Regions from separate parts of the Halobacillus trueperi genome, predicted to be linked through region 1. Evidence: predicted binding sites of a transcription regulator. Region 1 holds the regulator's gene; the other holds the start of a gene.

Region 1 (3,580 bases):
AAGTGAAGGAAGTTCATAATGAACTTACCGAAAAAGAACTACGTCGTATGCTGCAACGAGAACTATTCACAGCGGGAAGACAAGGTAAATTAGCAATCAGACAGGGAGAAATGTCAAGGTTCTTCCATTAATTTTGTGTTGAGAGGAGAAATTCAATGGGTTTAACAAAAGAAGAAATCTACAAAAAAATCGATGAGGAAAACGTCAAGTTTATCCGTCTTCAGTTCACGGATATGCTTGGTACGATCAAAAACGTGGAAATTCCACTAAGCCAGTTGGATAAAGCTATTGATGGCATGATGATGTTTGACGGGTCCTCCATTGAAGGATTCGTTCGTATCGAGGAGTCGGACATGTATTTGGTTCCAGACCTGGATACCTTCGTCGTTTTCCCTTGGACTTCAGAAAAAGGGAAGGTCGCACGATTCATCTGTGACATCTACAACCCAGACCAAACTCCTTTTGAAGGATGCCCACGCTATAACTTAAAGCGTAACATCAAAAAAATGGAGAAACTCGGATTTTCTGCTTTCAACATTGGTACAGAACCTGAATTTTTCCTATTCAAATTAGATGAAAAAGGCGAACCGACGATGGAATTGAATGATAAAGGCGGCTATTTCGACTTGGCACCGACCGATCTTGGTGAAAACTGCCGTCGTGACATCGTCCTTGAGCTTGAGGAAATGGGCTTTGAAATTGAAGCCTCTCACCATGAAGTCGCTCCAGGTCAGCACGAAATCGACTTTAAATATGCGGATGCCGTCAAGCACTGTGATGATATTCAAACATTCAAACTTGTCGTCAAAACCATAGCACGTCAACATGGCTTGCATGCAACGTTCATGCCTAAGCCGTTGTTTGGCGTGAACGGATCTGGTATGCACGCGAACATGTCTCTTTTCAACGAAAAGGGTAATGCTTTCTTTGATGAGAAAGGGAAGGAACAACTGTCAGAAGTGGCTTACCAGTTTACAGCAGGCATCATCAAGCATGCAACGAACTTCACAGCCGTGACAAACCCTACTGTCAATTCTTACAAGCGTCTTGTACCAGGGTATGAGGCTCCATGTTATGTAGCATGGTCCGGTCAGAACCGTAGTCCGCTCGTACGTGTTCCAACATCCCGTGGTTTGAGCACAAGAATCGAAGTTCGGAGTGTTGATCCATCAGCGAACCCATACATGGCGATGGCAGTCCTTCTTGCTGCTGGACTTGATGGTGTGGAAAATAAACTGGAAGCACCTGCTCCAGTCGATCGGAACATTTACGTTATGGATAAGAAAGAGCGTGAAGCACACGGAGTCAAAGACCTACCTGCTACTTTGTATGATGCATTGGAAGAGCTGCATCAAGATCCAATCATGGTAGAAGCTCTCGGCGAACACCTATTTGAACATTTCATTGAAGCGAAAGAAATTGAATGGGATATGTTCCGCACACAGGTTCATCCGTGGGAACGCGAACAATATTTACAGACGTATTAAACCTTAAAACCCTTGAAGCTAATAGCTTCAAGGGTTTTTCTATGCCTCACGAAACAGTTTGAATAGGGTGAAGAAAATTTCAAGATTTTGGTCGTATACTTTAGTGGATGTGTTACATATAATATTAGTAAGAACAAACGTTCCCTATTATGGAGGTGTCACCAATGGAAGCATTATTCCAACGTTCAAAACTCGAAAAGATGAAGTTGGAATGGATCTATATCAACCATAAAGGCGATTTGTCTCAACGGGTGATTAGAGTGGTCGACATTCAGGATGAATATGTAATTGCTTACTGCTATGAACGAAAACAAGTGAGAACGTTCAGAAAAAATAATATATTGTCTGTATTTCCTTTAACCTCCATCCGGAAAAGTTATGGAGCATGACAAAAATAAAGAAAGAGGCGAGTTTAACAAAACTCGCCTCTTTCAATTAATGTACGGTTCTGTATAGACCGACGACTTTCCCTAAAATGGATACGTCCTGTAATAGGATCGGTTCCATTGTTGCGTTTTCAGGCTGTAAACGAACGTGATTTCTTTCCTTGAAGAATCGTTTGACAGTGGCTTCTTCATCTTCTGTCATCGCCACGACGATGTCGCCGTTCTGAGCGGTTTGCTGTTGTCTGACGATGACCATGTCGCCGTCTAGAATTCCTGCCTCAATCATACTTTCCCCCTGGACGATCAGGACGAACGTGTTGTCATCAGATCCTGCGAGTGTATCTGGAAGCGGGACATATTCTTCGATATTCTCTACAGCTGTAATCGGTGAACCAGCCGTGACTTTACCGATTACTGGAGCATAGGAGGCTTCACTTCTCGGAATACTGTGATCTTCTTCCAATTCAATGACTTCAATGGCACGAGGTTTCGTCGGATCGCGTCTAATGTAGCCTTTTTTCTCTAATCTGGATAAGTGACCATGTACTGTTGAACTTGAAGCGAGACCAACGGATTGACCGATCTCTCTTACGGATGGTGGATATCCTTTCATTAAAACCTGCTCTTTAATAAAATCTAGTATTTCCTGCTGCCGTTTTGAAAGTTTACTCATAGATTAGCACCTCGTACATAGGATTATAGTAACCACATTGTACCACTTATGATTCAAAAATACAAACACGCGTTCGAAAAAACCATTGACAAGAACCTGTGTTCGTATATAATAAAAGTAACAAACACGAACACAGGTTCTTAAGAACGTTCGTTCTATGAAAACGGAGGGGTTATGTATGTTTAACAAATTATCGAAGCTGGATTACACCTACATTATTCTTTTTATTGTTAGTTTTATCATTCTCTATTATTCTATGGTCACAGCTGTTTAATAGAGAAAGAGAGAGGAACATTCAATTGAAGGTGATTTTATACTGCAGGGTAAGTACGGAAAAAGAAGCTCAAGTGACATCATTAAACCGCCAAAGAACCGAGTTGACTTCAATGGCAGACAGTCACGAATTTGAAGTTGTGGAATGTATTGAAGAACAAGCGAGTGGTTACGATATTGAGCGGGACGGGATCTTCCGTATGCTGGAATGTTTTTCTTCCGGGCGTGCGGAAGCTCTGTTAATTCAGGATGAGACTCGATTGGGACGTGGGAATACGAAAATCGCATTGTTTCATCAATTGAATCGGTTGAATATTAAGGTGTATTCTTTATCAAATCAGGGAGAGTTGCAGTTATCAGAGTCGGATTCTATGGTTTTACAGATTGTGGGGATCGTAGAGGAATACCAGAGGAAAATACATAATATGAAAATACGCCGGGGAATGAGAAAAGCCGTTGAGGGCGGCTATGACCCATCAATCAATTTATCCAATCGGGACCAGGCGCCAGGTCGTGAGAGAATCAAATTTCCTATTGAAGAAGTTGTCCGGTTAAGGAAAAATGAGCTGACGTTTAAAGATATCGCTGCGACACTAAGAGGCCTTGGATATGATGTATCGAAGGCTACGGTTCATCGCAGATACAAGGAATACCTATCGCTTGAAAAAGAAGAAGAATCACGGTAATATATAGTTTAAGGACAAGGATCTGTGGATTTCTTGTCTTTTTCATGTTTTTACGATCCAGACTATGAGTAAAGG
Region 2 (3,580 bases), on a different contig from region 1:
GAACGACGTGCGACTTCGACAGCTGCCGCACCATCGATTTCAACAGAAAAGATTTCTGCTGTCCGTTCTACAATCGAACAAAGCGCTTTTGTATCGTAATATTCCAGGCGGCTGTGCACCCCGAAGCGATCCCTGAGAGGTGCGGAAAGCAACCCGGCTCGAGTCGTGGCACCGACCAGCGTGAAAGGCGGAAGATCAAGTCTTACAGAGCGCGCGCTCGGCCCAGTACCTACTACAATATCAAGACAGAAATCCTCCATTGCAGGATAGAGGACTTCTTCTACGGAACGGGGGAGGCGATGGATTTCATCAATGAACAGGACATCCCCTGGTTCCAATGAAGACAGAATTGCTGCCAAATCCCCGGCTCTCTCAATCGCTGGACCAGCCGTCGTTCGAAACTGGACGCCCATCTCATTAGCAATGATCGAAGCAAGTGTTGTTTTACCTAAACCAGGAGGCCCATATAACAGCGCATGATCAAGCGGCTCGTTTCGCATTTTTGCCGCTTCAATGAAGATGCTTAGATTATTTTTCACTTGATCCTGGCCAATATACTGCTTCAGAGTTTCTGGTCGTAAACTAAGCTCAATCTCCTGATCGGTATCCTGTTGTTCTCCAGATATCATACGATCTTCCAACATTCATCCCTCCTCACCTTAAGATTTCATAAGTAGCTGCAGCCCTTGTCTAACATAATCATCCACGCTGCCATGTTTGGCTTTTTCAAGTTCTGTACGGACAAACTTCACTTCTTTTTCTGTATAACCTAAAGCTTTTAATGCTTCGATGGCGTCGTCCACTACAGCCCTTTTCTCTTTCGAGGTCAAATCTTCCTGATAGAAAAGGGTGTCCTCATTATCTTCATCAGGAAGCCAGACAATCAATTTCCCTTTCAAATCAAGGATCATCTGACGAGCCGTCTTCTTACCGACTCCTGGAAATTTCGTTAAGTATTTATCGTCTTCTTGCTCAATGGCCGATACGAATTCAGGTACGCTGACTGTTCCAAGTATCGCAAGAGCTCCTTTTGGTCCAATCCCGGAAACGTTTAGTAATTGAGCGAATAGTTGTTTGTCTTCTTTTTTCTTAAAACCGTAAAGCGATTGATTATCTTCTCTTATATAGTGGTACGTATGTACTTTCACTTCATTGTTCATCGCATCTTGAAAATGATATGGATTCGCGCATAGCACTTCGTATCCTATGCCGCCTGTTTCTATAGTGATCGACCCTTCATCGAGTGTCGTCAATTGCCCTTTCACGTAACTAATCATTGTAAAATTCCCTCTCTACCCTTTATTGCTATCCTTCCTATTGTAACATACAAGCACATGTTCGCCCATGCTTAAAAGCCGTAGCTCCCCTTAGAAAAGGCACAAAACAGCCACAACAATTTGCGGCTGTTTCACGTCTGTTATATTTCTTCTTGTTTGGAAAATTGACGGACGACTTGCTCAAAGTGACGATGATCCTTGATTTTGATGCCCTGTTTCAACTCATTCTCTCTTTTTGTCTCCAACGGCTTAATGGGTACAGGTTTAAAAGACTCTATGACCTTCCCTTGATCAGGAAGGCCTTGAAAGACAGCTAACTCCCCATCCTCTGTCAACCCAAAATACCCCGTCTGTTTTGTCAAAGGAGAAATATCTTCAACTTCCCTTTGAAAAACCACTCTGTCCAACTGCTGTTCTTCAACCGTACATCCTTCATAAGATGCCCAAAAGTCCATCATTGACCAAATGGTTTCTTCTTTCTTTGTCGTTTCAGTCACACCATCTATATAATGCTCCTTCAGAATAACCGTCAGTTTCAAAGGTTCAGGCTTCACCAATGTTTCCACTGATTCTGTTTGCTTCTCCTTACCCTGAATGACTCTTTGAGGCGTGTTATCTTGAAAGGTTTTCGGTGGAGTTTGGTCGATCAACGACCAACTCAATACGGCAACGCCTATGGTTAACCCAGCAATCAAGGCCCATCGTTTCATGACAGGATCCCCCCTAAATAAAAATAACTTCTGTTTCTAGTGTGTCCAGAAACAGAAGTTATTATCATAGCAACGGGAGATCACGATAATTTTTCTAGAATTGATTCATCAGCATCAAGGTTGTGATAGACTTCTTGCACATCATCGTTATCCTCGAGCATATCGATCAGCTTCAACATTTTTTCTACGCCTTCTTCACCAAGTTCCGTATAGGTTTCAGGGATCATCGTCACTTCGCTTGTGGTAAACGCATATCCACTAGACTCCAGGGCCTGTTTTACTTCAGAAAAAGATTCAGGATCTGTATAAATCTCAAATTGTTCTTCTGTTGTTTCCATTTCTTCTCCACCGGCTTCAATGACTTCAAGCATCAATTCTTCTTCATCGGCCTCTGTTGTTTCCCGGTCGATGACGAGATAACCTGAGCGGTTGAACATGAAAGAAACGCAACCATTTTCTCCTAAATTGCCATCATTTTTATTGAAAGCGTGTCTGACGTCTGCAGCTGTACGGTTTTTATTGTCCGTCAATACTTTAACCATAACCGCTACTCCGCCAGGACCGTATCCTTCATACGTATATTCTTCATAATTGACACCCTCAAGATCGCCGGTCGCTTTCTTAATGGCGCGATCGATGTTATCTTTCGGCATATTGTTTGATCTTGCTTTATCTACAGCTATACGCAGCGCAGGATTGGTTTCTTGATCCCCGCCTCCTTGTTTCGCCGCCATGAAAATCTCACGAGCAAGCTTCATGAAGAGTTTTCCGCGTTTCGCATCTTGAGCACCTTTTCGATGCTTGATATTACTCCATTTTGAATGGCCAGCCATTGGACATTCTCCTCTCCCAAACAAATCTTTATCAATCTTTGTATTTTTCGTAAGTATACTTACGCATATGACTCTATCCTTAAATATATCACAATCCCCATTCTTCTTAAAAGCGACACCTTCTCTAATCCACCGGCCCTGTTCAATCCCATTTTAAGTATTAGATAAGCTCCCCATTGTGCAAGACTCAGTGTCGAGAAGTTTGTTGGGTGGATGGGGCTGCGGCGAATGGCTCGCTTTCCGCGGGAGCGCGGTGAGCCTCCTCGGACTGCTGTACTGACCCCATATAATTGGACACTATGTAGTTAAGCTGTTGCTTGATATTTATTGCGGAACTGAACCGGGCTCATCCTTAATTTAGACTTGATCCTGCCATTGTTGTATTTTTCCATAAAAGTTGATAGCTCCTGCTTGAAGTGCTCTATACTTTCAAACTCTTTATGATAAAGGAACTCTGATTTCATAATTCCAAAGAAGTTTTCTATTACGGCGTTATCGTGGCAGTTGCCCTTGCGGGACATACTTTGCGTGATGCCTGCTTTTTGTAGACGTTTTCGGTATTGGATCATTTGGTAGTGCCATCCTTGATCGGAATGGATCAGTAATTCATCCGTATCTTTTAAGCGTTCGAGTCCTTTTTCTAACATCTCTCCAACAAGGTTATAGGTCGGGCGTGTTCCAAGCGTGTACGTAATTATTTCTCCATTGAAAAGGTCGAGAATCGGGGAGAGATAAAGCTTTTGGCCGAATAGCTTAAACT

The links. Region 1 encodes LexA, which represses DNA repair genes until DNA is damaged. Its sites were predicted from a motif close to CGAACATATGTTCG; they were not measured.
Region 2: the regulator LexA is predicted to act here: its motif matches at 1,328-1,341, upstream of ruvA (Holliday junction branch migration protein RuvA).

What each region holds. Positions count from the first base shown of each region.
Region 1 is NZ_QUAE01000005.1:112,627-116,206, forward strand. It holds gene DYE48_RS08470 (MerR family transcriptional regulator) at 1-131, shown strand, start outside; gene glnA (type I glutamate--ammonia ligase) at 156-1,487, shown strand; gene DYE48_RS08480 (hypothetical protein) at 1,652-1,876, shown strand; gene lexA (transcriptional repressor LexA) at 1,923-2,546, opposite strand; gene DYE48_RS08490 (YneB family resolvase-like protein) at 2,846-3,505, shown strand.
Region 2 is NZ_QUAE01000002.1:328,341-331,920, forward strand. It holds gene ruvB (Holliday junction branch migration DNA helicase RuvB) at 1-641, opposite strand, end outside; gene ruvA (Holliday junction branch migration protein RuvA) at 660-1,277, opposite strand; gene DYE48_RS04295 (BofC C-terminal domain-containing protein) at 1,418-1,987, opposite strand; gene DYE48_RS04300 (YebC/PmpR family DNA-binding transcriptional regulator) at 2,068-2,820, opposite strand; one part of gene DYE48_RS04305 (IS3 family transposase) at 3,126-3,580, opposite strand, start outside.